One region of the Paenibacillus sp. FSL F4-0100 genome, then DNA from elsewhere that is predicted to be linked to it. Evidence: predicted binding sites of a transcription regulator. Region 1 holds the regulator's gene; each other region holds the start of a gene.

What was found. The regulator LexA, encoded in region 1, represses DNA repair genes until DNA is damaged. The targets are predictions, from matches to a motif close to CGAACATATGTTCG.
Region 2: addB (helicase-exonuclease AddAB subunit AddB) is a predicted target of LexA. The motif match lies at 830-843, and genes of this name have one in related genera.
Region 3: recA (recombinase RecA) is a predicted target of LexA. The motif match lies at 5,884-5,897, and genes of this name have one in related genera.

What each region holds. Positions count from the first base shown of each region.
Region 1 is NZ_CP150303.1:2,881,218-2,891,691, reverse strand. It holds gene metH (methionine synthase) at 1-1,895, opposite strand, end outside; gene MHH48_RS12935 (cupin domain-containing protein) at 2,065-2,601, shown strand; gene MHH48_RS12930 (FixH family protein) at 2,693-3,097, opposite strand; gene MHH48_RS12925 (HAD family hydrolase) at 3,380-4,171, opposite strand; gene MHH48_RS12920 (hypothetical protein) at 4,214-4,738, opposite strand; gene MHH48_RS12915 (DUF896 domain-containing protein) at 4,899-5,105, opposite strand; gene MHH48_RS12910 (LysM peptidoglycan-binding domain-containing protein) at 5,370-5,738, opposite strand; gene lexA (transcriptional repressor LexA) at 5,914-6,540, shown strand; gene MHH48_RS12900 (hypothetical protein) at 6,635-7,423, opposite strand; gene MHH48_RS12895 (sigma-70 family RNA polymerase sigma factor) at 7,416-7,952, opposite strand; gene MHH48_RS12890 (hypothetical protein) at 8,113-8,457, opposite strand; gene glnA (type I glutamate--ammonia ligase) at 8,506-9,834, opposite strand; gene MHH48_RS12880 (MerR family transcriptional regulator) at 9,896-10,306, opposite strand; gene MHH48_RS12875 (methionine gamma-lyase family protein) at 10,389-10,474, opposite strand, start outside.
Region 2 is NZ_CP150303.1:2,171,730-2,182,203, forward strand. It holds gene MHH48_RS09495 (class I SAM-dependent rRNA methyltransferase) at 1-720, shown strand, start outside; gene addB (helicase-exonuclease AddAB subunit AddB) at 1,032-4,562, shown strand; gene addA (helicase-exonuclease AddAB subunit AddA) at 4,568-8,680, shown strand; gene MHH48_RS09510 (exonuclease SbcCD subunit D) at 8,732-9,910, shown strand; gene MHH48_RS09515 (AAA family ATPase) at 9,912-10,474, shown strand, end outside.
Region 3 is NZ_CP150303.1:5,064,431-5,074,904, reverse strand. It holds gene fabG (3-oxoacyl-ACP reductase FabG) at 1-194, shown strand, start outside; gene MHH48_RS22795 (DUF3243 domain-containing protein) at 304-558, shown strand; gene MHH48_RS22790 (DUF3388 domain-containing protein) at 763-1,530, shown strand; gene MHH48_RS22785 (helix-turn-helix domain-containing protein) at 1,578-2,570, shown strand; gene MHH48_RS22780 (DUF4175 domain-containing protein) at 2,648-2,821, shown strand; gene MHH48_RS22775 (YajQ family cyclic di-GMP-binding protein) at 2,970-3,461, shown strand; gene pgsA (CDP-diacylglycerol--glycerol-3-phosphate 3-phosphatidyltransferase) at 3,720-4,307, shown strand; gene MHH48_RS22765 (competence/damage-inducible protein A) at 4,417-5,679, shown strand; gene recA (recombinase RecA) at 5,968-7,029, shown strand; gene MHH48_RS22755 (RecX family transcriptional regulator) at 7,169-7,906, shown strand; gene rny (ribonuclease Y) at 8,266-9,807, shown strand; gene MHH48_RS22745 (TIGR00282 family metallophosphoesterase) at 9,944-10,474, shown strand, end outside.

The DNA of each region.
Region 1 (10,474 bases):
TAGGATGCAAGTCGCTCCTCGAGTGTCAGATTGGATACCTTAACCTTCTTCTCTATCTTTTTATCCCGGAATGCCGCGACAAAAGCCGCCAACGTCTCATCATTGGTTCTGTAAATCAGATCCTCGGCTAGGCGACGCTCTTCTTCGGGAATGGAGGCATAACGCTCCAGCTTCTCGGTATTTACGATTGCGTAGTCCAATCCGGCTTTTGTGCACTCATACAGATACACGGAGTTCAGGACTTCACGGCCCGCTTCCGGCAATCCGAAGGAAACGTTACTGATTCCGAGAATCGTATGCACTTTTGGCATGGCTTCTTTTATTATGCGGATGCCTTCAATCGTTTCCTTGGCTGATCCGATATACTGCTCGTCCCCTGTACCTACAGGGAATACAAGCGTGTCGAAAATAATGTCCTCCGGCGAAACGCCATATTTGTTGACCAACAGATCATAAGAACGCTGGGCCACCTTCAGCTTGTCGTCACGATGGATCGCCTGACCGGTCTCATCAATGGTTCCTACGACAACCGCGGCACCGTATTTATGCACCAACGGGATCACATGCTCAAATTTCTCTTCACCGTCTTCTAGGTTAATGGAGTTAATAATCGCTTTCCCTTGCGAATATTGCAGCGCCAGGTCAATAACGGCCGGATCCGTGGTATCGATCATGAGCGGCACTTTAACCTTTTTAACTACTAGCTCCAGGAACTTAATCATATCTTCCGATTCTTCACGATCCGGATCCTGTACGCAAACATCAATGACATGCGCGCCATTCTTGACCTGGGCACGAGCGATCTCGGAGGCTTCCTCATATTTACCTTCTACAATTAAACGCTTAAACTTTCTGGAACCCAGAACATTCGTTCTCTCCCCTACCATATATGGTCGGTTTTCCTGCTCGATATATACCGGCTCGATACCGGATAATGCCGGCAAATGCCCACCATCCAGCGGTCGCGGGGAGAAGCCATCCATCGTTTGTTTTAAAGCGCGAATATGGTCGGGTGTTGTCCCACAGCATCCGCCGGCGATGTTGAGCCAGCCTTTTTCAGCAAAAGCCCCCATCTTTTGAGCCAACGATTCAGGGGATTCATGGTACTGTCCGTTCTCGTCTGGGAGACCCGCGTTAGGATAACAGCTGATGGCACTTCTCGACATTTCGGATAAGGAGCGAATATGGTCACGCATGAATTCCGGGCCCGTTGCACAGTTAAGGCCAATCGATACGGGATTCAGATGCTCCAAAGAAATGTAGAATGCTTCAATATTTTGTCCGGCCAGCGTCGTTCCCATCGGTTCGATCGTACCGGATATCATAATTGGAAGCGTGACGCCCGTTTTATCAAACGCTTGGCGAATCCCAATGCTCCCGGCCTTCACGTTTAATGTATCCTGCGATGTTTCGAGCAGAAGCGCATCAACCCCGCCTTCAATCAAAGCAACGGCTTGCTCCTCGTAGCTCTCGATCAATTCGGCAAAGGTTACACCACCGGTAACCGATAACGTCTTGGTTGTCGGACCCATCGCTCCTACCACATAGCGCGGGCTGTCCGGCGTGGAATATTTTTCAACCGCTGCGCGGGCCAAGTGAGCCGCTTTTAGGTTGATTTCCCGGGCAAGTTCAGGTATATCGTATTCAGCAAGCACAACCGAGGTTGCGCCAAACGTATTGGTTTCAATCAGGTCGGCACCTGCTTCAAGATATTGTTCATGTATTTTCTGAATGACATCCGGCCGATGAATGACCAGCATTTCATTACAGCCATCAAGGTCCGGACCGCCAAAATCTTCAGCTGAGAGGTCCTCCTGCTGGATCATCGTGCCCATGGCACCATCAAGAATTAATATTCGTTCTTTAAGTACTTCTTGTAAGCTAGGCTTGTTCAACTCATAAACCTCCCCCGAAAACGTTAAATCTTAGTGTATCAGAATATTTTTCAATAGAAAAGCCGAAATATTGCGTTGCAATGGGTACAAATCAACATTTGCAGATGACAAATGCTGTGAGGGGGGCTATAATACATATTAATCCAACGGGAGAAAGAGGGTTAAAGCTATGGCAGAGATTGTGATTCGCAACACGAACGAACGCATTACTGGAGAAGAAAATGTTCGGGAATTCCTGAGTAACCAAGAGGTTGTTTACGAGCACTGGAATATGGAAAAACTCCCGGCAGCGCTTCAAGAAAATTTCAAGCTTAGTGATGACGATAAGAAGCGCATTTTGGACATCTATGATGAAGAAATTCGTGACTTGGCTGCAAGACGCGGCTACAAAATTTGGGATGTCATCACACTTTCCGAGTCCACGCCCAATATCGAGGACCTGCTGAAAAAATTCGAAGAGGTTCACACCCACGCGGAAGACGAAATCCGTGCGATAGTCGGCGGTAAAGGAATCTTCATTATTAAGGGCTCCGACGATGTCGGTTACTTTAATGTTGAGCTTGAGCCAGGCGATGTCATTTCCGTACCGGAAAATACACCTCACTTCTTCACATTGATGGAGAACAAGCAGATCATCGCTGTTCGTCTTTTCATTGAAGAGAACGGCTGGGTTGCTACACCGGTAGAAGATCCTCAATTCCAATAAGCCTGCGGGCAGATTGAATAGGAAGACGAAATAAGGCAGCACATCGATCCGCCTTGCGGACCATGTGCTGCCTTATTTATTTTGCGATGTGTTACTCCGTTACTTTCAGTTCCTTCAACGGCATGGAATGCTGTCCTCTCGCCGTGACATGGGAAACGATACGATAGGTTCCAGCCTCATCGAAGGTTTTCTCCATTTTGTAAACCCCGTCCTGATCATGCTTAACCGGGACCTTCGCCTGAACGCCTCCGCCTTCCAGCGTCACTTCAAATTCCACATTGTTTGCATCTTCGACCGGACTGCCGGCTTGCGTCACCTTCGCTTCGATCAGCACCTTCTCACCAGCCTTAATGCTCTCCGGAGTCAAAGACAGCTCGACAATAATGGGTTCCGCCATCACATCTTCTCCGGATTCCGCTTTGCTGTCATTACATGCGGCAAGCGCAACCGCCATCAGCACCATGGCTGCAAGTAAGGCTATCTTTTTTCGGGTCATGCTCTACACCTCTTTTACAAAATAGGGCTATGTATGGTTCATTCACGTAATGGTCATTACCAAACCTCGTTAAGTTACCTAAACCATTATATCGCATTATTCTTTTACTTCTATCTCATGCAGCTTACAATTGTGTGACGTTTATCATTGCCAAATGCACGGCTCAAGTCCAATTGTGTAACCAACAAAAAAACAGCCCATAACCGCAGAATCTGCTGTTAGGGCTGTTCCTATGTACGTTTGCGCACCCATTATTCGGGTGTGAGTCCTTCATTGTGTAGTTTACAAGGATGCGACGATGGCATGCAGCTCCGATAAATGTTTGATCTCAAACTTCGGTTGAATGGACGGATCGTGAGGTCGGTTTACCCGATTGATCCAAACCGTATGCAGTCCTGCCGCATTCCCGCCTTTAATGTCTGTGGTCAGCTTATCTCCCACCATTACGGCCTGATCCGCCTCAACACCCAACAAATCCAGAGCATGCTGGAAGATGGAAACATCCGGCTTCCCTTTGCCAAAATCACCGGAGATGATGATATGATCAAAATAAGGAACCAGCTCTGGAACACCGTCCAGCTTCTCCTGCTGCAGATCCGGACTTCCGTTCGTGAGAAGCAGCAGCTTTACATTTCCCTGCAATTCCTTCAGTACTTCAAACGTTTCTTCATATACATAGGGTCTTGTTCTGCGTTCAGCAGCGAATTGTGCAGCCAACGTTTCGGCCAATGTTTCATGATCAACGCCCAGGCGCTGAAGTCCGCGTCGCCATGATTCCTTGCGGTATACGGGTGCCAGCTCCTGCAGCTTTCTGAATTCAGGCTGCGATCCAGCCGTGAAATTAGCCCACAAGCCTTCGAAAGGGTTAATACCAATCATTTTGGTAAAAGCAAAAGTATCATATGATTCATATAATGCTCTAGCTTCTTCCCGTACTGCTGCCAAAAGTGCTTTCGCATCAATGCCGGTCTCGTTCGCTCCGGCCTGGCATGTCACTTCAAACGCTTCTTCCACACTACGTTCATCCCACAATAACGTGTCGTCCAAATCAAACAAAACCGCAGCTATCGGCATGTCTCTCCCACTCCTCATATACACTGTGATCTATTCTATTTGTTAATTATGCTCAACTGGAATTTGATGAGTTTTTGCGAACTCTTCTAATCTTTCGCCCATCGCTTTCGTATCATAAAGATTCATCATACGCGAGAATACCCAGTTGCCTGCTTTCCCCTTGCCCTGGATCACGACGGAACCCGAAGCCAATTTGATCTTCTCGATATCCGATACAGCCAGTCGACGTTCCCGATTGAACTTCATGGTGGATACGGAAGCACGCTCAATCTTCAAATAAGGCTTGCGTAAGAAAATCATAAGCGCTAACAGAATGTACAAGCTGACACCTACCCAGTTCAGTACATCGTTGCTTCCACCTGCAGCCTCGGACGTCGCCGTTCCAAGAAGTGCATACACACCAGCCAATGCAACAAGCACTAACGGAAGTACATATTTACGTCCCTTAAATACATCATGCTTATCAGTAACGGCAGAGCCTTGGTACGAGGTCAGCCCCTGCTTCTTACGCTGCTTGTTGAGCTGTGACATATTTTTGTTGACTTTTCTTTCCCATGATCGTGACATATGGTTCCCCCTGGATTAAATTTCAATATATTACCAATCCATATAAACTTGGGGTAACCGTATTCGATTCCCGCGAATAATCGGCACCCCAAGTATTATAATTCTATCCTACTATCTGGTCATGAATCACTGGTTGTAGATCCACGCGCAAGTTTATCGACTAATGCTTTAATCGCGGGCCGCCTTTTTGTTCATTTTCATCTACCCATTCGATCGATTCCAGCTGCTGTCTAAAGTTACCACGAATATTGTTAAGGTATATTTCCCGAAGCTCTGCCCGTTCCTTGAGCTCTTCCGCGGTCAATCCCTCACTTTTCTGTTTTCTTGCTAGCACATTGATGCGTTCAACCAAAGTATCGATGTCCATGACTTCTCCTCCAATTCCAATATCATGTATAACTTAAACATGTGAAAAAGAGCTTGTCAAGGCAACTTGCACCCTTGCAAACTCTGATTAAGAACAAATATGAACATATGATGCCTATAAATGGGTCCTCTATGTTAAGAAATCAATAGATATCTATTCTAAACACGCGATACTGCGTGAAATCACTTCGTCAGGCAAACCTACAAATATGAAGCGAGAAATAGGGACATATATAAGGAAAGAGTTTCTCGTAGTGTTATCCCATTACCAGACTGGTAGAGACAACACCTCTCCTGCCTGTATATCCGGACCCTTCAATCCATTCATTCTTCGGATGCTATCCAGGTATACTCGCGTATCCATATCTGTCGGTTTATGAAGGGAAGCAATCCGCCACAAACTATCGCCATATTGAACAATAACCTGCTTCTCCCCCGTGGGTTTATCCATCCCCCCGGCAAAAACGGAATATGCCCCTGTCCAACAGGATGCTACGATTAACAGAACGAATAAAAGCTTTATAAAAGGAATGGATGCCATTCTCGACTTCAATTGATCGATCCAAGTCTCCGAGGACTTCGTTTGCACTGGAACGTTCTCATAAATGCTACGGTATGTACTGTATTTCAACATGGAATCATCATCTCCCAAACAAGTGTTCTCTTATGGATTTATATTAACACGAACACTTGTTTGATTCAATACCAAAAAGAACATTTGTTCTATTTTTATTTAGAACTTATGTTTGTACGAACGGAAGTTCTATGTTATAATTTTCCCAAACGTTACTAAATGGGGTTGATACGGCATGTCGAAAATATCCAGCCGCCAGCTGGCGATCTTAGAGTTTATCCGCAACGAAGTTCGTAGCAAGGGTTACCCGCCTTCTGTCCGGGAAATCGGCGAGGCTGTCGGACTAGCTTCCAGTTCAACGGTCCATGGACATCTTGACCGCTTGGAGAAGAAAGGCCTCATTCGCCGTGACCCTACGAAACCAAGAGCAATCGAACTGCTTGGCCAAGAAGAGTCCGAAAGCGCAAGCCTGTTTACTCACACCATTGCCAGAGTGCCTGTTGTCGGAAAAGTCACTGCAGGTGTTCCTATTACAGCCATGGAGAACATTGAGGATTACTTCCCACTCCCACAGCATTATGTAGGCGACGATAAGGTGTTCATGTTGTCGGTTATTGGTGACAGTATGATCGAAGCCGGCATTCACAGCGGCGACTATGTCATTGTTCGCCAGCAGCAAACTGCAGACAATGGCGACATTGTCGTAGCGATGACAGAGGAAGACGAAGCAACTGTGAAGACCTTCTATAAGGAGAAGGATCATGTACGATTGCAACCGGAGAATCCTACCTACGAGCCACTGCGCCTGAACCATGTTACGATTCTCGGTAAAGTAATCGGACTCTTCCGGGATGTCCACTAATTTCATATATCTATCTATGAAGAATAGGTTACCTCCCTTAATTGGATGGTAACCTCTTTGCTTTTTCTATATAGATCACGAAGCTGGATCATAGCTAGTTTGCCTGCTCCATAATGCCTTGTTTAAGATCTAGTCGATACATCCGTTTGGGTTTATAATCCGGCGAACCTTCCCCACCCGGCCCCTCCGTGGACTCTAGAACAAGCTTATTGTCTTTTACCATGGGAGTAGTACCTGGTCTATAATATGAAAAGTAGGAAACCAAGGATTCATCCTGAAATCGGAGCTGGACGGCTTTACCCGTTTCATGCTCCACTGCGAACGCATAGATTTGTATACCATGACAGTCCCTATATTGCGGTGCGAGTATAAATACATCGGCAGCTTGAAACGGCAGGCGAATCATATCAACCGGAGCAAATGTTGGTTGAATAAAAGTAAGATCCCCCAGCGTAGTTACTTCATTTGTAACTTGGTTAGTACTATACTGTACGCTGTAGTTTCCGGTAAACGACATATCCGTTTCGATACCGAAGCAGCTCGGTGCTCCCAATGTCGTTATTTTTTCCTGTCCAACTGCAATAACCCTTAACCTTCCTTCATCCGTTACGCCTTGTGCCCGGATTGTCTCTTCCGTACCAGGAGGTAAAGTCCCTGCTCTCTGTTGTTCCTCTCTGCCAAAAGGTAATTGAAAGGCAATTAAAATAATCAGAAGCATTAACCCTCCAGCAAATCCAACTTGCAAGTGCTTTCGACGTTTAGGCTTGCTGTCGGTGAAAATCACGGACCTATGCACGTTTTTTTTCATTTCAGATGTGAACTTTTCATCTGAAAAGGGAGCTTTTTTAGCCCGGGAATACCAGTCTGGTTTATCCTCATTCATCGCCATTCTCCTTCAACAGGTTCTGTACTTTTTTCCTTGCCCGATACAGTCTTGATTTTACGGTACCCGTCGCTAGGTTAAGGAACTCCGCAATCTGATTTATTGACATCTCATAGTAAAGATCCAGGATCAACACCTCCCTGAACTTCCTGGGTAAGGTCATAATCATGGCCCATATTTCATTGGTATACTGCCCATCCAAATACTCTGCTTCCGCCGAGCGGCTTGAGGCATCTATGAGCAGCTTGTCCTTGAGGGTCACTTTCCGAAAGAAAAAAGTCTGTTTATATCGATACGCGGTATGTCTTGTAATTGTAAGCAGCCACGTTTTTAGCGTCGCCCGACCGCGAAAGGTATGTATGCCAAAATAAGCTTTAATAAACACCTCTTGAGCAATATCGTCAGCCAGTGCTTGCTGTTTGGTCAGAAAATAAGCGTAATTCCAGATATCATTTCCGTATAAGTTCATGATTTTATCCAGTGTCTGTGTGTCCATCACCGTCATCTGCTTCAAGTATTCCAGCTCCAACCGATTCACCTCGTCTAATTAGAGTCATGGAAGTGAGTAAAGGTTCCCTTTTTTCGAAAAATAAAAAAAGAATCTTCCCTTTTATGGAGGGCGATTCTGTATTGGCTGCATTCCTGAACGGTTCTCCAAAATCATAAACCAAAATCTATTGCCATTGCTATTAAACCAACGGAGCCTCTTCCCAGGCCTGTTTAAATCGAGAACCAAATCTTCGAATGGATTCTTTGTCGGCCGTTAACTGAAAATCCTGTTCAGACCCGTAAAAACGCAACTGATATATTCCCTTTCGATCCATCTGTTCCCAGCTCAGATGGTATAAATGTTTTTCGAAAGACATAAATAAACCATCTAATTTAAAACCATTTAAATACTCAAGCGGAAATTCAGCAGTTACCGAAATATAATTCCGGATTTCCAAATTCGTCCACCCAAAATTCAAATCATAAATGATTCGGTTTATATGAAACCTGACTAATATTCCATATGCCTGTTTGATCATATTCATTGGAAAAACAAAAACCCCTCACGCCTTACGGCGCAAGGGATTCCTCTATTAATACATCGTAATGTACTGATCGCGTTCCCACTGATGAACTTGCGTCCGGTACATGTCCCATTCGATTTCTTTCAGCTCGTAGAAGTGAGCCAGCGCATGATCCCCGAGCGCGTCGGAAATGACTTCGCTGCGAATCAACTCGTTAATGGCTTCTTTCAGGTTTGCCGGCAAGCTAGGGATGCCTTCCTCAATACGCTCTTCTTCCGTCATCACATAGATGTTACGGTCGATTGGAGCCGGGAGCGACAGCTCGCGCTTCACGCCATCCAAACCTGCTTTCAGCATGACAGCCAGAGCCAGATACGGGTTAGCCGCCGGATCCGGGTTACGCACTTCAATACGCGTGCTAAGGCCACGGGATGCAGGAATTCGAATCATTGGGCTGCGGTTACTTGCAGACCATGCTACGTAGCAAGGTGCTTCGTAACCAGGCACGAGACGCTTGTACGAGTTCACCGTTGGGTTCGTGATCGCAGCAAACGCGCGTGCATGCTTAAGAATACCCGCCATATAGTTACGAGCCGTTACGCTCAAGCCAAGCTCATCACTCTCGTCGACAAACGCGTTCTCGCTTCCTTTGAAGAGCGATTGGTTACAGTGCATACCAGAGCCGTTCACGCCGAATAGCGGTTTTGGCATAAATGTTGCAATCAGTCCATGCTGACGAGCAATCGTCTTAACTACCAATTTAAATGTTTGAATCTGGTCAGCTGCTTTGATCGCATCGGCATACTTGAAGTCGATTTCGTGCTGGCCAGGAGCAACTTCATGGTGAGAAGCTTCGATTTCAAAGCCCATCTCTTCCAGTGTCAGTACGATATCGCGGCGGCAGTTCTCGCCGAGATCCGTAGGCGCAAGGTCAAAGTATCCGCCTTGGTCATTAAGCTCCAGGGTTGGGTTGCCTTTTTCATCGGTTTTGAACAGGAAGAATTCTGGCTCCGGACCGACATTCATAGAAGTGAAGCCCATCTCTTCAGCTTCTTTCAGCGCTCTCTTCAGAATGCCGCGCGGATCTCCTGCGAACTGAGTGCCGTCAGGCATGTAGACATCGCAGATCAGACGTGCGACGCGATCCTCGGATACCCATGGAAAGATCATGAAGGTATCCAGATCCGGGTACAGATACATATCGGATTCTTCAATACGTACATAACCTTCGATGGACGAACCGTCGAACATCATTTTATTATCAAGCGCTTTAGGCAGCTGGCTTACAGGAATCTCAACATTTTTAATCGTTCCAAGCAAATCTGTAAATTGCAAGCGGATAAATCGAACATTTTCTTCTTTGGCAATACGTAGAATGTCCTCTCTGGTATAACTCACTTTATCCTCTCCTTTTTAAATAAAAAACTAGAATTAATGAAGAATTACAGCATGGCAATCCTTATTTATTAAAAAACCGGGATAATTCCCCTTGAATCAATGAAACCTGACCCGGTCTTCTAGCGGTAATCAATTCCTGCTTCAGCAAACGTCGCAACTGGGACTCCGACATCTCACGGCGTCTGTTCTCGGTATCAGGAGTAATGACAGTAGCCTCTTCAGACTCTTTCGTGACAGGATTCATTACCTGCTTAATGCCGGCGATATTAACACCTTTTTCAATCAAAGCCTTAATCTCTAGCAGTCGCTCCACATCATTGAAGGAAAACAGGCGTTGGTTGCCCGACGTACGGGCTGGGACAATTAAGTTATGCTGCTCATAATAGCGAATTTGTCTGGCGGATAAATCCGTAAGCTTCATAACAATGCCTATCGGAAATAATGCCATATTCCTCCGAATCTCATCACCCATATCTCATCAACCTTCCAAGTGGTCTATTCTGATCCTATTGTACATTTCCTGATCAACCACGTCAACCGCATGTAAGGATAACTCACAACAAATTACGATCTTTCATGCTTTGGAGGGCCATAAGCACACCATATTTAACATGAGAGTAGGTCAAGCCGCCTTGCATAT
Region 2 (10,474 bases), 710 kb from region 1:
GGAGACCGCAGCGGGATCACGCTTCAGACTGTGGAACGGGACGGTGAGATGAAGTCCTTGCCGGTGAACAAAAGCGGAAAAGAAGTCACGTTTCCCTATTGGGACGGTGCTACGGTGCTGGAATGCTTTTCGCATACGGGCAGTTTCACGCTGCACGCATGCCTTTATGGGGCCAAGAAAGTAACCTGTCTTGACATATCGGAGCATGCTATCGAAAGCGCCAAAGAGAATGTGGAATTGAACGGATTCCAGGATCGCGTGGAGTTTGTAGTGGACGATGCCTTCCAATATTTGCGCAACCAGGTAAAAGGCTTGGAAGAACGTGAGCAGCGTGCGCAAGGGGATCAGAAAGTGGATACCTCCAAACCGCTGACCGCGGGAGGTGGACGTTCCTGGGATGTGGTCATTCTGGACCCGCCGGCGTTTGCCAAAACCAGGTCTGCTGTCAAGGGAGCTTGCCGGGGATATAAGGACATCAACCTTCATGGAATGAAACTGGTGAATGAAGGCGGTTATTTGGTTACGGCAAGCTGCTCGTACCATATGCGGCCGGATTTGTTCCTGGAGACGATTCAGGATGCTGCAAAAGATGCCGGCAAAATTCTAAGACTCGTGGAATGGCGTGCGGCTGGCAAGGATCACCCGCAAATTCTCGGGGTCGATGAGGGGCATTATTTGAAATTTGCCGTGTTTGAAGTGCGCAGCAAATCAAAGCTGTAAACTGCCACAGCTATAGCGGTTGATGCGAAGGATTTTGCCATGGTGGGTAAACCACGATGGCAGGATCCTTTTTTGTATGTCCGCAATATTTTGGAATGGGAATGAAATCCAAACGTATGTTCCATCAAACGATACTTATGCTATACTAGTAATCAACATCTTTTTTGATAGACAACGAACCAAAACGTGGATTTCATATGAATTTTGATACATTTGACTCATAGATTCAAGGGCATGATTTCACCGGAAGCGCAGCTTGTTAAGAAGGGTGAAGGAGTCCCTTTCGAAAGACGATGTAAAGGGGGCATAGCATGAGCATTCAATTTGTTATCGGCAGGTCGGGCAGCGGCAAGAGCACGTCGATCCGCCAAGAGATGATCGAGCGATTGGAGCAAGATCCCAAGGGGAATCCGATGATACTGATCGTTCCCGAACAAGGGTCCTATGAAGCAGAGCATGCACTCGTTAATGCGGGAGGCATTCGCGGGATAATGCGCGCGCAAGTGCTTAGTTTCCGTCGACTGGCTTACCGCGTCATGCAGGAAAGCGGCGGGGCCGCAAAGGTGGCGATCAGTGAAGAAGGCAAGCGCATGCTGCTGTACAAAATTTTGCGGAGGCGCAAAGAAGAGCTCCAATTGTTCGGTGCTTCGGGAGAGCAGCATGGTTTTGTCGGTAAGCTGAGCGAGTTGTATACGGAAATGAAGCGCTATTGCATTGACGCATCCTGCGTAGAGGAGCAGCTGGGACAGATGATATCTGGCTCCGGGAATTCACCGATGCTTCGGCGCAAGCTGGAGGACATCGTAACGGTCTTTCGTGATTTTGAGCTTGAGATTTCACGGTTCTACATGGATGAGGAAGATACGCTGGCCTCATTAGCAGCGGGCGTGACCCAATCGGACTATATCAAGCGCGCCGACATTTGGATCGATGGTTTCCATGGTTTTACGCCGCAGGAGTACCGGGTGCTCCGAGAAATTATGGCCCATGCCAACCATGTAACGATTGCGTTGACACTGGACAAGCCTTATACGAACGGCAATGTTCCGCATGAGCTGGATCTCTTTCATCCTACCGCAGTGACGTACATAGAGCTTAAAGGCATTGCCGATGAGATGGGGTTGGATATGGAGCATCGTATTCTGCAACCCGATGTTCTTCCACGGTTTCAAGAATCCCCTTTGCTTGCCCACCTCGAGCGCGGTTATGATCGGAAGAAACGTTGGACGGAAGCTGCGCGAGATGGAAATACAGTGAGCAATCCGGACGGCAGCAGGACAGGTCTTCTTCTGCATTCTGCCAGTCACCGCCGGGCTGAAATCGAAGGAGCTTTACGTGAGATGGTTCGTCTCGCCCGGGAAGAAAGAACACGATACCGGGAAATGGCCGTGTTTGTCCGGAATATGGGAGAATATGAGCACCTGATAGGTCCTATGTTCAAGGAATACGGTGTTCCTTATTTTCTGGATCAGAAGCGGAGCGAGCTGCACCATCCGCTGGTCGAATTTATTCGATCTGCTCTTGATGTCATTGGACGCCGCTGGCGTTACGAGGACGTATTCCGCTGCGTGAAGACGGATCTGCTGCTGCCGCTGGACGGTTCGCTTACCCGTGAGGACATGGATCGTCTGGAGAACCACGTGCTGGCTTCCGGAATTCAGGGTTCGCGCTGGACGGATGGCCGCCCGTGGAAGGGAATTCCAAGCCTCTCATTAGAGGATGGCGAGAGCGAGGTGCGCAATCCGGATGGCATGCAGGTGATTGAGTATGCCAGAAAGGTGATTGTGGAGCCGCTGCATGCGTTTGAGAAGCGGATGAAAAAGGCAACGAGTGCAATGGATCAGAGCACCGCAGTCTATCGGCTTCTGGAGGAAACCGCTGTTCCCGAAAAGCTGGAGCTGTTAAGCCGCGCTGCTCTGGATGCCGGGCGTCCTGAGGAAGCCAGGGAGCATCGCCAGGTATGGGGGGCTGTGCTTGACCTGCTCGACCAGATTGTGGAGATGATGGGTGCGGAGAAGCTCAGCACCGAATTGTTCACGGGTGTGCTGGGTACGGGACTTACGGAGATGAAAATGGCTCTGGTGCCTCCGTCTCTGGATCAAGTGCTGATCGGCAGCATGGATCGGACACGGACGGGCGGGGTGAAATATGCTTTTCTGCTCGGCATTAACGATGGTGTTCTCCCAGCCCAGTTTCAGGACGATGGGATCCTGACAGAACCGGAGCGTGTTCAGCTCGAAGACCGCGGATTGGAGCTTGCTCCAAGCATATCCCGAAGACTGCTGGATGAACGGTTCCTGATTTATAATGCTCTGACTTCGGCCAGCAAGCAGCTTTGGGTCAGCTATCCTGCGGCCGATGATGAAGGTAAGACGTTACTGCCATCCGAGGTCATCCGCCATTTGAAGCTGATGTTTCAGATGGAAGAGGTGCCTTTGTTTCCAAGACCGCATGCCGGGCAATCGGCCTGCGAGCAGGAGCATTATGCGTCACGTCCTAATAAGACGTTGGCTTACTTGACGGGTCGGCTACGGGACTGGAGGAATGGAGAGGAGATTCCGAACATTTGGTGGCATGTGTACAATTGGTACGCGGAACGGCCGGATTTAAGGTCGCGTCTTTCTTCGATGCTCTCGTCCTTGTCTTACCGGAATGAAGCCCGGCCACTTAAGCAGGAAACGAGCAGGCAGTTGTATGGAACGAAGCTGCGAACAAGCGTATCTCGGATGGAGCGCTTTGTTGCGTGCCCGTTTTCCCATTTTGCCTCCCATGGATTGAAGCTGAGAGAACGGCAGCTGTACCGTCTTCAGGCTCCTGACATCGGACAGTTATTTCATGCTGCCTTGAGCAGCATGGCCATGAAGTTTCAATCCCAGCATCGAAGCTGGGGAGACCTGACCGCGGAGGAATGCTTGCGCGAGGCGGAAGCGACCGTCGATCGGCTTGCTCCCATGCTGCAGGGTGAAATCCTGCTTAGCTCCAAGCGATACGGATATATTTCGCGCAAGCTGAAAAATATCGTGGGCAGAGCATCCGTGATTCTGGGTGAACAAGCAAGGCGCGGCAAATTCGAGCCGATCGGCCTTGAGCTTGATTTCGGTCCAGGGAAGCCGCTGCCACCCCTGACGTTTGAATTGCCGAACGGGGTTAAGATGGAGATTGTCGGGCGCATTGACCGGGTCGACATGGCACGCGGAGAGCATGGGATCATGCTTCGGGTCATCGATTATAAATCCAGCCAGAAGGATCTGCGATTGCATGAGGTCTATTACGGATTATCCCTGCAGATGCTGACCTATCTGGACGTGTTGCTGACGTTTGCGGAGGACTGGCTCGGTGAACAGGCTTTGCCTGCGGGAACCTTGTATTTCCACGTTCATGATCCAATCTTGCAATCTGCAAACGGCATGACGCCGGAGCAGGCGGCAGAGGAGCTGCTCAAACGTTACAAAATGAAGGGCTTGCTGCTGGCAGACCGCGAAGCGGTTTCCCTCATGGATTCTTTCCTTGAAAAAGGACACTCGGCTATTCTGCCTGTCGCCGTCAAAACGGACGGAAGCTTCTACAGCAGCGCAGCCGTGGCAACACCTGACCAGTGGGAGACCTTGTTGTCCGCCGTGCGGGAGAATATGCTGAATATCGGCTCCAGAATTACGGGGGGCGATGTCGCGATTGTGCCGTACCGGATTCAGCAGGAGACCGCCTGCACGTACTGTTCCTTCCGGCCTGTATGCCAGTTCGACGACGCAATTGAGGGCAGCGAATATCAGCTGCTGGGTAAACCGGGTAAAGATCAGGTTTGGGATATGCTTGGACATCCGAAGGGAGGAGAGAGCCGGTGAGAGAGATGATAGCAAAACCCGAGGGCAGCATGTGGAGTGACGACCAGTGGAAAGCCATCGCGCTGTCGGGCGATGATATGCTGGTTGCAGCTGCAGCGGGTTCAGGGAAGACCGCCGTGCTGGTTGAACGGATCATTCGCAAAATCCTCGACGATTCCGCGGGGTTCAGCGTAGACCGGCTTCTTGTAGCTACGTTTACCAAGGCTGCGGCTGCCGAAATGCGGGGACGGATTCGGGAAGCGCTTGACCGTGAGCTGGACCGGGATCCGGACAATGAGCATATCCGGCGTCAGCTTGCTTTGCTTGGTAGGGCGTCAATTACAACGCTGCACTCCTTTTGCATGGAAGTCATTCGGCGATATTATCAGTTAATACCGCTGGATCCGGGATTCCGCATTCTGAATGAACATGAGGCGGATTTAATGCGGCAGGATATGCTGGAGGAGCTGTTTGAAGAGAAATACGGCGAGGCCGAGGGCGACCAGGAAAGTCGGTTTCTTCATTTGGCGGACTGGTTCAGTGGCGAGCGAACGGACGACGCGCTGTACCGTCTCGTTCAGCGCCTCTATGATTTCTCCCGCAGCCATTCCTGGCCGGCACACTGGCTAAGGGAAACGGCTGCCGGCTTCCAGGTACAAGATACGGAGGCTCTCGGACAAACGCCATGGGTTCAAAGCATTTTGGCTGATGCCCGTCTGGCTTTGAACGGAGCGGCTGGCTTGCTGCAGCAAGCCAGGGCGATCGCCATGCAGCCGGGAGGGCCTGCACCGTATGTGGACAATCTCGATGAGGACTTGCGATTGGTCGCCTCCCTGCTTGAGGCCATCGATAGTTCGCCGTGGGAATCGTTGTACGGCATTTTTCGCGAGGCGTCTTTCGGCAAGCTCAAATCCGTTCGGAAGGATGAGGTGCTGCCGGAGCTTCAGGAACAGGTTAAGGAACTGCGCGACAACGTGAAGAAAATCGTCAATGAGCTGAAAAGTGCATTGTTTGGCCGTCCGGCATCGGAATTTTTGCAGGAACTTCACACGGCAGCGCCGCTGATGATGGAGCTGGCCGAGACGGTTATCGCTTTTGGCGAGCGATATCGTGAGGCCAAAGCGGCCAAAGGCATGGTCGACTTTAACGACCTTGAACATTACTGCCTTCATATTCTTCGTCACCCTGATTCCGTGCCGGGGCATATGATGCCTTCCGATGCGGCGATGGAATACCGCGAGCAGTTTGATGAAGTGCTGCTCGACGAATATCAGGATACGAACAGCGTACAGGAAGACATTGTACGATTGATCTCCAGGGAAATGCCGGGCAACCGGTTTATGGTAGGTGACGTGAAGCAGAGTATTTATCGGTTCCGCTTGGCGGAGCCGGGACTGTTTCTCGATAAATATAAGACGTTTTCTTCCGACGCAAGCACGGCCCAAGCCGGCATCCGGATTGATCTGGCCCGTAATTTCCGCAGCCGGACGGAAGTGGTGGATGCCGTCAATTTGTTGTTCCGGCAGATCATGAATGAATCCGTAGCCGAGATTGCCTATGATGCTCGAGCGGAGCTTGTATGCGGCGCATCCTTTCCGGAGCAGGAGGTTCAGGGCGGTACGAACCCTTACACGCCTGAATTGCTCCTGATCGACCGTCTTGGAAAAGGGACGGAGGAGCAGTCCGAAGAATCTTCCGAAGAGGACGGGGTTCATCTTGAGGTTGAGGCGCTTGAGATGGAAACCGCCCAACTGGAGGCCCGCGCCATTGCCCGCAGAATTCGTGAGATGACAGGCGAAAACGGGAAGCCGCTCATGGTGTACGATAAAGGACTGAAATCGATGCGGCCCGCGGGGTATGGGGACATGGTTATTTTGCTTCGCTCAGCCATGGTATGGGCACCGTTAATTATAGAGGAACTGCGGCAGGAAGGGATTCCGGCGTTCGGCGAGCAGAACAAAGGGTACTTTCAGGCGACGGAAGTGGAGATCATTTTATCGCTGCTGCAGGTGATTGATAATCCCCGGCAGGATATTCCCCTGGCTTCCGTATTGCGCTCGCCGATACTCGGATTATCCGAGGAAGAGATGGCACAGGTACGCCTGTGTGCCAAAGGGACTTATTACGATGCGCTTAAGGCAGCAGTCGCGTTAAGTGTCGTCCCGCCGGTCATGGATTTGGCGCGCCCTGTGGGCTTCGTGGATGGCAAATGGACGCCGGGCGTAGAACTGGAAGGTTTAGCCGAAGCAGCAGCAGGTCATGAGCTCGTGGCAGGCAGCCTTCTTTCGGATGCTCCGTTATCAGCGGAAGGTCAGAATATCGAAATATCTCCGGAGCTTAGCTCAAAACTTGGATTGTTTATGGATCGGCTTCAGCGCTGGCGGCAGGAAGCGCGCCAAGGAAGTTTGAGTGATCTGATCTGGGGAATTTACAGTGAAACCGGCTATTTGGATTGGGTTGGCGGTCTACCTGGCGGCAAGCAGCGTCAGGGCAATCTGACCGCCTTGTATGACCGGGCCGTGCAGTATGAACAGGATACAGCCTCCAGAGGTCTCTTCCGTTTCCTGACCTTTATCTCCCGGCTCCGGGAGCGAGGCGGGGATCTCGGCACTGCCGGCGGTACGGAAAGCCAGGGCAATGCGGTACGGTTAATGACCATTCACAAGAGCAAGGGGCTGGAATTCCCGGTTGTTTTTGTAGCTGGATTGTCCAAAAATTTTAACCAGCAGGATTTGAATTCCCCTTTCCTTATGCATAAGGAGCTTGGCTTTGGACCGAAGTTTGTGGATGAAGGCATGCGCGTTAGCTATCCCACGCTGCCTAACCTGGCGATCCGGCGCAGGTCGCAGCTGGAGCTGTTAGCTGAGGAGATGCGTGTGCTCTACGTTGCCCTTACGCGGCCTAAAGAGAAGATGATTCTGGTCGGCACGGTGAAGGATTTGCCGAAGAAGGCGGCTGCGTGGGCACAAGCCGATTTTAACCCGGAGCTTCTTCTGCCGGATTACGTCCTTGCCCGGGGCCGGAGTTACTTGGATTGGATAGGCCCGGCTGTGATACGCCATCCATCCGCAGGTCTGCTCCGCGAGAAGGCGGGCTTATCCGAGGAGACGAACTCACGCGTGTTTAGAGAAGATCGATCGCAATGGATATTTTCGATCGAGACGCCGGAATCCTTGGCGCAGGGCATGATCGGTATTAAGGATGACGTGCAGGCGGATAACGATGACCGGATGAATAAGCTGAATGCCCTGCGCAAGCTCGAGCCGGTTGTTCCGATGGCTAGTATAGCCGAAGCGGAAGATATGGGTACGGATGATCAACGTGCAAGCATCTATGAGCGCTTGTCTTGGAAATATCGTTATGAAACGGTCAGCCAAATTTCCGCCAAAACGTCCGTAACGGAGATGAAGAAGCTGCTTGCCTTGCAGGACAGCCCCTCCCTGGATCTACTGGAGGAGCAGGCCGTAAAACGTCAGAGCAAGGAAAATATCGGGGCAGGTGCATCTTTCACACTAAGCTTGCGACGGCCGAAATTTATGGAGTCAACGAAGCTGACACCTGCGGAACGGGGAACCGTGTATCATACGATCATGCAGCATGTGCCTCTTCAACGATTGGAGGGAGCCGCGGAACCGACGCCGGAAATCGAAGACACGATCCGCTACCTTGTGGAAAAAGAAATCATAACCGCTGAGCAGGCAGCCGCGGTGGAAGCAACGGAGATCAGCGGCCTGTTTGCTTGCGAGGTAGGGATGCAGCTGCTGACTGCAGAGGATGTCTGGCGCGAGATGCCGTTTTCATATGCACTCCCCGCAGCTGAAGCTTATCAAGGACTCGCTTTCATGGACCAATTCTCGGAACAAGCGGCCGAAGCAGCGCCGGATGTGAAGCTCCTTCAGGACGAAACCGTGCTGATCCAAGGGGTTGTGGACTGCCTGTTCAGGCAGGGCGGTAGACTTGTGCTGCTGGATTATAAAACGGACCGGGTGCTGGAGCATCGCGGCGGCGTTTCGGCCTTAGCAGAGCAGTATCGTTTTCAGCTTGATCTATATGCAAAGGCCTTGGAAGATATTTTAGGCGAGCCCGTTCATGAAAAATGGCTGTACTTTTTTGATGAGGGACATGCCGTTCAACTATAGTCATCTCGATTTGTTTGATTGGGAAGTTTGAAGCGGGAGAGGAGATTAGCGATGCGTATTTTGCATACCGGAGACTGGCATCTGGGGCGCGCACTTGAAGGCCGGAGCAGGCTTGCAGAGCAGGAGCGCTTTCTGGATGAACTGGTTAAGCTGGCAGATGAAGAGCAGGCCGATCTGATCCTCATGGCGGGGGATGTTTATGATTCCGTAAATCCGCCTGCGGCTGCAGAGCAGTTGTTTTATGATGCGGCCGCCAGACTTACGGAGGGGGGCCGTCCTATGGTGGTCATTGCAGGCAACCATGATCAGCCGGAACGGGTTGCATCGGTCACGCCGCTTGTTGCAACCAGGGGCATAACGCTGATTGGGACTCCCGTCGCCGATGCGATCACTGTTGCAGCAGCACGTACCGGAGAAACGGCCAAGATTGCAGCACTGCCTTATCCGTCTGAGGCCAGGCTCAATGAGCTGCTATCGATCGATGGAGATGAGGATCAGCTCCGGCGTGCCTATAGCGAGAGAGTCGGACAACTGATGAGGAAGATGGCAAGGGAATTTTCTCCGCAGACGGTCAATCTGGCCATGAGCCATATTTATGTACTTGGCGGCGTCGAGAGCGATTCCGAGCGGCCGATTCAGGTCGGTGGAGCGTACACGGTTGATCCGTTGGCACTCTCTGTAGGCGCATCTTATACGGCGCTTGGTCACCTGCATCGTTCTCAGGCAGTAAAAGGGGAGGGAATCATCCGCTACAGCGGTTCACCGCTGGCCTACAGCTTCTCGGAAGCGGGACAGGCCAAGTCGGTGACCCTGGTTGACGTATCGCCAGGAGGAGCACCCGTGATCGAAGAGCTGTTTCTCAGCAGCGGTCGCCCGCTTGTTCGCTGGAAGGCCAAAGGCGGCTTGGAAGAGGTGTATCGATGGCTTGATGAGGGGCGTGATCCCGAAGCTTTCATAGATCTGGAGGTATCCCTAACGGAGGCCATGGGGCTTGCCGACATTCAGCGACTTCGAAAGAGCAGGGACGGCATTGTTCACATCCGTCCGGTTTACCCGGAGATGGAGGCGCTGGAGCTGGAGAGCGAACGGTCCCGACTGCCGCTGCCGGATCTGTTCCGAAAGTTCTACCAGCGGCAAACCGGCGGGGCGGAGCCCGAGGATCATCTGGTCGATTTGTTTCTGGAGCTTGTAGAGGAAGAGGAGTCTGACGGGATGGAGGTGAAGCCGTAAGATGAAACCGATCTTGTTGAAGTTATCCGGACTGCAGAGTTATCGAGAAACGCAGGAGATTGATTTTGAGAGGTTGTGCGAAACCGGACTCTTCGGTATTTTTGGACCGACGGGAAGCGGGAAATCCACGCTGCTGGATGCTATTACTCTAGCCATGTATGGAAAGGTGGAGCGCGCAGTTAACGGAACCCAGGGCATCATGAACCATTCGGAGGATAGCTTGACCGTTTCCTTTACGTTTGAGTTGTCTTCCGCTGCCGGGCTGGAGCGATATCGGGTAGAGCGCCGATTCAAACGGGTCAACGAGCTCTCCATCAGCAATACGGTGAGTCGATTTATCCACGTTACCCCCGATGGGGATCAGGTGATGGCGGATAAATTGGCCGAAGTCACCCGCTGCGTAGAAGAGAAAATCGGACTTAAAATGGATGATTTTACTCGCGCGGTCGTCCTTCCTCAAGGAAAGTTTGCCGAATTCCTCTCCCTGAAGGGGAGTGAGCGTCGGCAGATGCTTCAGCGGCTGTTTCATTTGGAACGATACGGAGACCAGCTTGCGATCAAGCT
Region 3 (10,474 bases), 2.2 Mb from region 1:
CACCCGGAGCGGTGGATACGTCCATGCTGGGGCATCTGGAATCGGATGAGATCCGCATGCTGGAGGATGAGATTCCGGTCGGCAGATTGGCACAGCCGGATGAGATTTCATCACTGGTGTATTTTCTGGCGCTTCCCGAGTCGGGATACATTACCGGGCAAGTGATCAGCCCGAATGGCGGCTGGGTGACCTGATCGTAAGTTCGTGGTGCAATTCACCACTCATAAGGTATTGGTTACGGGGACATATTACTATTGTTACTTTAAATCTGAATTGCCACCACGCAAAAGGAGGATTTAACTCATGTCATCCGTAATCAAAAACTTTGATTCTTGGAAGAAATTCCTGGGCGATCGTGTCGTTCAAGCCGAGAAAGCGGGTATGAGTGAAGACACCATTTCTCAGCTGGCTTATGAGATTGGTGATTTCCTTGATGAGAAGGTTGATCCGCAAAACTCATCTAACCGGGCACTGAAAGAATTGTGGGATGTAGGTAACGAGGAAGAACGCCACGTTATCGCGCGTCTGATGGTGAAACTGGCCAAGAACAACGCATAACCCTCTTGCAAAAAGCCCCCCGCCAACGGGGGCTTTTTGTCAAGAAAAAAGAATGTAATTTTCATGTCATCGTTAATACTTGCCTTTCATTTTTATTTTATATATCATTAACGTGACCCATTTTTCATTTGACCTGTTTTTGCGTGCGATTTTCGCTGAAATTTGTCGAATATTGATGGAAAAGAAGTGCAAAGAGGTGTCTTTGTGGAATCGAATCAATGGTACATGGAATACAAGATACATAAGAACCGACCTGGTTTGCTCGGTGACATTGCATCCGTGTTAGGTATGCTCGAAGTCAACATCCTGACAATTAACGGCGTTGAAGGCCAAACTCGCGGAATGCTGCTGGAAACGGATGATGAAGAAAAAATTATCCTGATGGGCAAAATGTTAAACAAAATGAAAAATATTACGGTAACAGCCTTGAGACCCCCAAAACTGGTGGATATTTTGGCTGTCCGACATGGACGATATATTGACCGGGACTCGGATGATCGTAAAACGTTTCGTTTTACGCGTGATGAGCTCGGTTTACTTGTTGATTTTTTGGGTGAATTGTTCAAAAGGGAAGGTAATCAGGTCATCGGTCTTCGCGGAATGCCTCGCGTCGGCAAAACCGAGTCCATTATCGCTGGCAGCGTCTGCGCGATGAAGCGCTGGACGTTTGTCTCCTCTACGCTGCTCCGCCAAACCATTCGCAGTCAACTCTCTGAGGACGAGATGAACTCGAACAACGTTTTCATCATTGACGGGATTGTCAGCACGATCCGATCGAATGAGCGCCACTATCAGCTCCTGCAGGATATTATGGGGATGGGGAGCACGAAGGTGATCGAGCATCCGGATATTTTTGTTCGCGAATCCGAATATTCCTATGATGATTTCGACATTATAATCGAATTGCGAAACAATCCGGAAGAGGAAATCGTTTATGATACGTTCACGGGCTCTTATAGTGACGATTTATAATATTTTTTTGACTTTGACCACGAAATTCTAAAGTAGGAGGTGATGGCATGTCCGAACTGGGACAGCAATTGAGGGAGGCGCGTCTACAAAAAGGGATGAGCCTTGATGATGTGCAGGAAATGACAAAAATACGCAAGCGATACTTGGAAGCCATCGAGGCAGGGGATTACAAAGTACTTCCCGGCAGTTTTTACGTGCGGGCATTCATCAAAACCTATGCGGAAGCGGTGGGGATTGACCCGGACGAACTGCTTGAAGGTCATAAACAGGATGTGCCTAAATCCGAACCGGAAGCGACCATGGAGCCGGTTATTCAAAAGCGTGCCACCAGACCTTCAGCCGAACGGAACATGAAATGGCTGCCTACTCTGCTGATGTGGACATTCCCGATTCTGATCGTTGTCGTCATTTATTTGGTGGCAATCAATTCGAATGAGCCTAAGGATGAACCTCAGGTAAGCAATAATGACCAGACGCAGACGGATCAAGCGCAAAAGCCGGAAGATTCTGGCAATACGGATCCCGCCACCCCAGGTGACGGAGCGCAGGGCGGCGATAACGCCACGGACGGTACAGGTAACGAAGGCACAGACGGTGAAGGAACAGACGCAACGGATGGAACAGATGGCACGGACATCGATGAACCAGGGAATACAACGCCTGGAGCAACTACGGTGACGCAGGACCGGACGGAAGGCAAGAACACCGTATTTAAGGTATCAGGCTCGTCTGTGAAGGTTGAAATTGTGGCAACAAGTGAAGGAAAGAGCTGGGTAGAAGTGTATCGTGGTTACAATACCTCCGGGGAGAAGCTGGCTTTCCAAATGCTTGAGAATGGTGCTGCGCTCAGCTTTGACCTGGATAGCCAGGGACTCTACGTGAAATCGGGGAATTCCGCTGCAACCACCATTACGGTTGGCGGCCAGCCCGTAACAGATGGGAAATCAACGTCGCGTATCTTGCTGGAGCCGGCAGATGGTTCCACAGGGACTACGGATACCAGTACTACTGACTCTACAGGCACTACGGATGTAGAATAATTGTCTCACCTCCAGGCCAAAATAACAGCATGCAGCTGCATGCTGTTATTTCGCTTCATGGAAGAGGTGTTGCTTTCGTGACGGTCAACTGGATTATATTCGGATTAGGCGTCATCGTCAGCCTCTTGGGCTATTATTTGATTCCAAGCGACTGGGGATATGGCATATTAGGCTTTGGACTGGCACATATTTTGCTTGGTATATTGAGCATGTTCCGCCGTCCGGTGCAGGATGAGAAAGCTAGCAGTTGAAGGAGCAGACTTCGTTTTCGCCGGGTGTTGGCGATAAGCGGAGTCTTTTTCGTTCCGGATCCACCCGCTGATCCTTAATGGGATTAGACTTGTCTCTATGTTTTACCTATAATAGAAGCATTATCGTTAATGAAAGGAAGGATTCACCATGGCTTCAGAAAATTCATTTGATATCGTATCCAAAATGGATATGCAGGAACTTAGTAATGCGGTTAATCAGGCGGAGCGGGAGATTGAGAACCGTTTTGACTTCAAGGGCAGCAAGAGCAGCTTGAAGCTGGACAAGGACGCACTGGTCATTGCATCCGATGACGAGTATAAACTCAACGCCGTTATTGATATTTTGCAAACCAAGATGGTGAAACGGGGCTTGTCGCTGAAAAATGTGGAGTACAGCAAGATCGAGCCGGCTTCCATGGGTACCGTTCGCCAGCGTTTGACCTTAAAGCAAGGGATCGATCAGGAAAATTCGAAAAAGATCAATATATTGATCCGTGATTCCAAGCTGAAGGTCAAGAGTCAGATTCAAGGTGACCAAATTCGGGTAACCGGAAAAAACAAGGACGATCTTCAACAGATCATGCAGCTGCTTCGCAAAGCGGATCTTTCTCTGGACCTGCAGTTCACCAATTTCAAATAAACGCCGTCACAGGCTCACGTAGGATTGGATGGACAGGTTGTTTCTTTTGACAGGGCGTGAGCGGAAATATTATACTAAAAAACGATATATAAGGATTAACGTATACATAGATCACTGGGGGATGAATATGACAGACAGCGCTTCACGCTTCAAACCCTTTAGGCTCTTGGGAAGAGCGACCCTATTGAAGTACAGATGGATAACAGTCGCGGGGTCTGCGAAAATTTCAAGACAACCCGTTGCAAGGGAGGTTGCCCCATGAATTTACCCAATCGTATCACGTTGGCCCGCATTTGCTTGATCCCTGTCATGATGATTTTTCTGCTGGTGGATTTTGATTTTTATCCGGCTCCTATTGTATGGAATGATTTTGTCCTGCCCTATAACCAATTGATTGCGGCTTTGATATTCATACTTGCTGCAAGCACGGATGGGATTGACGGGTATTTGGCCCGGAAAAACAATATGGTGACAAACCTGGGTAAACTTATGGATCCGCTCGCGGACAAACTGCTGGTGGCAGCTATCCTCATATCGCTTGTGGAGATGGGGAAATGTGAATCATGGATTGCTGTTGTCATTATCAGCAGAGAATTCGCGGTTACTGGCTTGAGACAAATTGCGCTCCTGGAAGGTTCCGTCGTTGCAGCAGGTCAATCAGGAAAAATCAAGACGGTGATTCAGATTGTGGCAATTGTCGCGCTTCTGATCAATAATTTCCCGTTTGTATTCTTGGGAATTCCGTTTGATGTCATTGCAATCTGGGCTGCCGCGATAATTACGATCTATTCGGGAATCGAATATTTTGTCCAGAACAGGCATCTTCTTAAAGGTACCGGGGCATAACGGCAATAGGAGCTATCCTATTGCTTTTTTCTTCCGCAGGGTAATAAATTTGTGACGGCGAGTGGCGAGTATTGTGAAGAGATAGAAGATACAGGAGGATCGACGAATCATGAAAGCAGAAATCATTGCAGTTGGAACCGAACTTCTCCTTGGACAGATTGTGAATACCAATGCACAGTATTTGTCCAGACAGCTTGCCTCAATGGGAATCGATGTGTACTATCAAACCGTTGTCGGGGATAACATGGAGAGGCTCAAGGAGACCTTGCAGCTGTCCAGCAGCAGAGCCGATATCGTGCTTCTGTCCGGCGGCCTGGGCCCCACACAGGATGACCTGACGAAGGATGCGCTCGCATCCTTTCTGAATCGTTCATTGCATATTGATCGGATGGCTATGGACCGGATCGAACGTTTCTTCCAAGAACGGGGATCCGTAATGACCGAGAACAATCGGCGCCAGGCCCTGGCCATCGAGGGAGGGACTCCGCTTCCGAACGAAACAGGCCTCGCCGTCGGGAACGCGGTATCGTATGAAGGCACTCATTATATTGTGTTGCCGGGTCCGCCGAAAGAACTGATGCCGATGTTTGAGCAGGAGGCCAAGCCTTGGCTTCTGCAGCATGTGCTTACGGGAGAGCTTCCCATCTATTCGAAGATGCTCAAATTCGCAGGCATCGGGGAGTCCGCGCTTGATAAGCGCCTGGAAGACCTGATTACGGCCCAGACCGATCCGACGATTGCATTGTATGCCAAGGAAGGGGAGGTCACCGTCCGAATCTCCACGAAGGCTTCCAGCGAGGCTGAGGCGATGGTCCGGCTGAATGAACTGGAAGCCCGGATCCAGGAGAGAGGCCCTGAGTTTATGTATGCTAACGAGGATGTGCCCATTGAGAAGGTTATTGTAGATATGATGGCGGATCATAGCTGGACGCTAAGCGCCGCGGAGAGCTGCACAGGAGGCCTTGTAGCGGAGACGCTGACCTCCATCCCCGGCAGCGCATCGATGTTCCTTGGCGGGATCGTCTGTTACACTAACCAGATCAAGGAGAAGCTTGTGCATATCCCGCATGCGCTGCTCGAGGGGGATGATGCGCCGGGAGCCGTCAGTGCGGAGGTTGCCGAAGCGCTTGCAGATCATGTTCGGATGGTAACCGACAGCGACTTTGGTTTATCGGTAACGGGCGTAGCAGGTCCAGGGTACGCTGAACGCAAGCCTATAGGTCTTGTTTACATCGGATTGTCTCAACGGGGAAAAGAAACAGAAGTGCATGAGCTGCACCTCCAGGGTAACCGTGAGACGATCCGGCTCCGTGCGACGAAGGCGCTGCTCTACCGGCTTTGGCAGCGTCTTGTTGCCTCCAAACAAGATTAATTTTGCAAAAATAGAGATATCCGCTTTTCAAAAAAAGTAAATAATTTACACCTTGCTTGGTACCTCTTCTTGAATTAACGAACAGTTCCAAGTATAATGGGAAATACGGAAGAACCGTGGCATATCGAATGATGTTGCCACGGTTCTTGTTCTTTATACATAGGGGATGGAGCATATACCGGAAGGGGCGTTGAATAAAAAAAACGAATGTATGTTCGAAAAAAAGCTTGGCAAACGTGTCAAAACAAGGTATGATATGACTATCAACAGTGAAGGGTTGTGGAACAATTGTCAGATCGTCGTGCTGCGCTGGAAATGGCGCTTCGTCAGATAGAGAAACAGTTCGGAAAAGGTTCCATCATGAAACTGGGTGAATCCACCCACATGCAAGTTGAGATTGTGCCGAGCGGATCGTTGGCATTGGATATAGCTTTAGGAACCGGCGGCTTGCCTAGAGGCCGGATTATTGAAGTGTATGGACCGGAATCCTCCGGTAAAACAACAGTAGCCCTCCATGCTATTGCGGAAGTTCAGAGGGCTGGTGGACAGGCTGCATTTATCGATGCCGAGCATGCTCTGGATCCATCGTATGCAAGCAAACTGGGCGTTAATATTGATGAATTGCTGCTCTCCCAACCGGACACGGGTGAGCAGGCGTTGGAAATTGCGGAAGCTCTGGTACGCAGTGGTGCAGTGGATGTCATCGTTATTGACTCGGTTGCTGCGCTTGTTCCAAAAGCTGAAATTGAAGGCGACATGGGGGACTCCCACGTGGGTCTGCAAGCTCGTCTGATGTCCCAGGCTCTTCGTAAATTGTCGGGTGCTATTAATAAATCGAAAACGATTGCCATCTTTATCAACCAGCTTCGTGAGAAGGTTGGTGTTATGTTTGGTAACCCTGAGACGACTCCAGGCGGACGTGCTCTGAAGTTCTACTCGACGGTTCGTTTGGATGTGCGTCGAATTGAGAGCATCAAGATGGGGAACGATGTGGTGGGTAACCGCACACGGATTAAGGTTGTTAAGAACAAGGTAGCGCCACCTTTCAAACAGGCTGAGCTTGATATTATGTACGGTGAAGGCATCTCTAGAGAGGGAAGCCTAATCGATATCGGAACGGACCTCGATATCGTGGATAAGAGTGGTGCATGGTATTCTTATGCAGGTGACCGTCTTGGCCAAGGACGTGAGAATGCGAAGCAATTCTTGAAGGAGAATCCGGAGATTGCTAGTGTTATCGAGAACAAAATCCGTGAAGCGAGCAATCTGACTACGGCTGTTCCTGAGCCTTCCGAGAAGGATAAGGAACAAGAGGAAATAGAAGAGCAAGAGTTGTTTAAAGTAGAATAGTAAATTGCTGGTTAACGATTAAGTGTTGAGGACTGTCCGGTGTTTGTAACACCAGACGGTCTTCTTTGCATTTATCCAGAATTGAGAGTCAGTCTTGGTTATTTTACTCAGGATGGCGCGGTAGTGAGAGGAGCGACATATGGAAGAAGAGAATAAAGAAATGTCGGAGCAGGCAGAATCATCAGGTATTGAGCATTTTCCGGCTCACGAGGATTTGGTTGTAACTTCAGTCGAAATGCTGAAAAAGCCCAAACATCGATACCGAATCGCGTTTGGTCCGTACCTCATGACCGTTCATGAAGATGTAATGCTGAAATACAGGATGTTCAAGGGAAATGTTTTTCGTAAGGAAGAGTTGGAAGAAATTATCGTGGCCGACGAGCGACAGCGGGCTTACGTAGAGGCGTTGAATCATCTGGCTAGGAAGCCAAGAACAGCCAAGGAGATCACCCAGCGACTGCAGCAAAAAGGTTTCGAGCCGAGCAGCGTGGAGACGACGCTGGAGCGCCTGGAGAAGGACAAGCTGATTGATGACGCGTTATACGCCAAGATGTGGACAGAGCAGCGAATGACCAGCCATAAGAAGGGACGGCTGTGGGTCAAGCAGGAACTGAGACAGAAGGGAATCGGCACGGAGCTGATCTCCGAGGCATTGGGCGAGATCAGTGCAGATGCCGAATTGGAGAGCGCGCTCGCCGTGGGACGGAAAAAATGGCAGCAAACCCATGGGGAGATGCTGGATCGCAAACGTAAAACGGGAGCATATTTAATGCGTAGGGGCTTCGGCGGGGACCAGGTGCGTCAGGTACTCAAACGTCTGGTCGATGAGGATCAGCAACAGGGTGAGTGGGACGATGGACTGGAAGATTTCGAATAAAGGGCAAATTGGGCACTTTTTCGTGAAAGAAATGGTTTCGTTGGATGAAACTGACGTTTACCCATTGCTTTCCCTTGACAATATCTTTTTATAAATACTAAAATAAATATGAATCTTTTTATCATAAATTAGAATCCTTTTTCCTTCCAAAAAAGTGACTACTTTGTGAAAGATTCTTAAATCGCCAATTCATAGTGAAATGTATTCCGCTGGGTAAGGCGGGATTTGCGTACGTGATACGGCGTTCGCAGTATGGACGGCAGCTTCCACTGCCGGAAAATTTTATGTATGAATGAGTAACCTGACAATTGCACATTTCCCAAGGAATGCCTTGGAGGAACCAACGAGGAGGTGATCAGATGCATCCAATTTGGTGGATCATAATCGTTCTCGTTGTAGCCGCTATATTCTTTGGGTTCGGTTATTTTATTCGCAAATCCCTTGCAGAAGCTAAAATTTCCAGTGCCGAGCATGCCGCTTTGCAGATCGTAGAAAGTGCGAAGAAGGAAGCAGAAGCATTGAAGAAAGAAACGGTTCTCGAAGCTAAAGACGAAGTTCATAAAATCAGAGCCGAAGCTGAAAAAGACACTCGTGAGCGCCGGAATGAAATTCAACGGCAGGAGCGCAGATTGTTGCAAAAGGAAGAGTCGCTGGATAAAAAAATAGAATCTTTGGAACGTAAAGAAGAACAAGTGGCGAACAAAGAGAAACGAATAGAAGAGACCCAGCAGCAAATCGATGCCATTTACAAGAAACAAACGACAGAATTGGAGCGCATCTCCAACCTGTCGATGGAGGATGCCCGCAGCATTATTCTCAGTAATGTTGAGCAGGAAGTTCGTCATGAAACCGCTCAGATGATTAAAGAAATCGAGCAGCAGGCGAAGGAAGAGGCAGATAAGAAATCACGCGAGATCATCACGCTGGCTATTCAACGCTGTGCGGCTGATCACGTAGCTGAGACCACGGTATCTGTAGTCACCTTGCCGAATGAAGAAATGAAGGGCCGGATTATCGGACGTGAAGGCCGAAACATTCGTGCGCTTGAGACCCTTACAGGGATTGACCTTATTATCGATGATACTCCGGAAGCTGTTATTCTCTCCGGTTTTGATCCGATTCGCCGTGAAATTGCCCGTACAGCTTTGGAAAAGCTCGTGGCAGACGGACGGATTCATCCGGCTCGTATCGAAGAAATGGTGGAGAAATCCCGCAAGGAAGTGGACGAACGCATTCGCGAGTATGGAGAACAAGCCACCTTCGAGGTTGGCGTTCACGGTTTGCATCCAGATTTGATCAAAATTCTGGGTCGACTGAAATTCCGTACAAGCTATGGACAAAATGTGTTGAAACACTCCATGGAAGTGGCCTATTTGACTGGCCTGATGGCCGGCGAATTGGGCGAAGACATCGTGCTTGCGAAACGGGCAGGACTGTTGCATGACATCGGTAAAGCGCTGGATCATGAAGTGGAAGGATCGCACGTTGAAATCGGCGTGGAGCTGGCGAAGAAGTATAAGGAACATCCGGTGGTTATCAACAGCATTGCCTCTCATCACGGTGATTGTGAAGCAACTTCGGTTATTGCCATGCTGGTTGGCGCAGCTGACGCATTGTCTGCTGCCAGACCGGGAGCACGCAGAGAGACGCTTGAGACGTATATCCGTCGTCTTGAGAAGCTCGAAGAAATTTCCGAATCCTTTGAAGGCGTTGAGAAATCCTATGCCATTCAAGCAGGACGTGAAGTTCGTGTCATGGTACAGCCTGAGAAAATCGACGATGCTGAAGCATTCCGCTTGGCACGCGACATTACCAAAACGATTGAGAATGAACTGGATTATCCGGGTCATATCAAAGTCACCGTTATCCGGGAAACCCGAGCGGTGGATTACGCAAAATAGAGTTTGGACCTTAAAAAGTGGCCGCAATCCGGCCACTTTTTATCTTTGAAATTTCCGAAAATACAGTTCGGACATATATGAATCGGGAACGGTCTTGCCGGGAATCAGGACAAGCATCCCTGAAGGAGTGATTGACATCAACGTATTATTCATCGGAGACATTGTCGGCAGTACAGGTCGTAAAGCTTTGAAGGCTTCCCTTCCGGAGCTGAAGTCCAAATATAATCCGCACATCATAATTGCCAATGGGGAGAATGCAGCTTCAGGACGCGGCATTACCTCGGCTATAGCCAATGAATTTTTTAATTGGGGCATTCATGGCATCACCTTGGGAAATCACACGTGGGATAACAAGGATATTTTTGAGTTTATCGATGATGAGCCTCGCATGATTCGTCCGGCAAACTTTCCGCCCGGCACACCGGGCCGCGGATACACGATCATCAAAGCGAACGGCAAACAGCTAGCGATTGTGAATTTACAGGGACGAACATTCCTGCCAGCGATCGATTGCCCGTTTCGTGCAGCCGATGACATTGTGGATGAACTTCTCCAGAAGACGAAGTGCATTCTGGTGGACTTCCATGCAGAGGCAACCTCGGAGAAGATTGCCATGGGATGGCATCTGGAAGGCCGCGCCTCGATGGTAGTTGGAACGCACACCCAC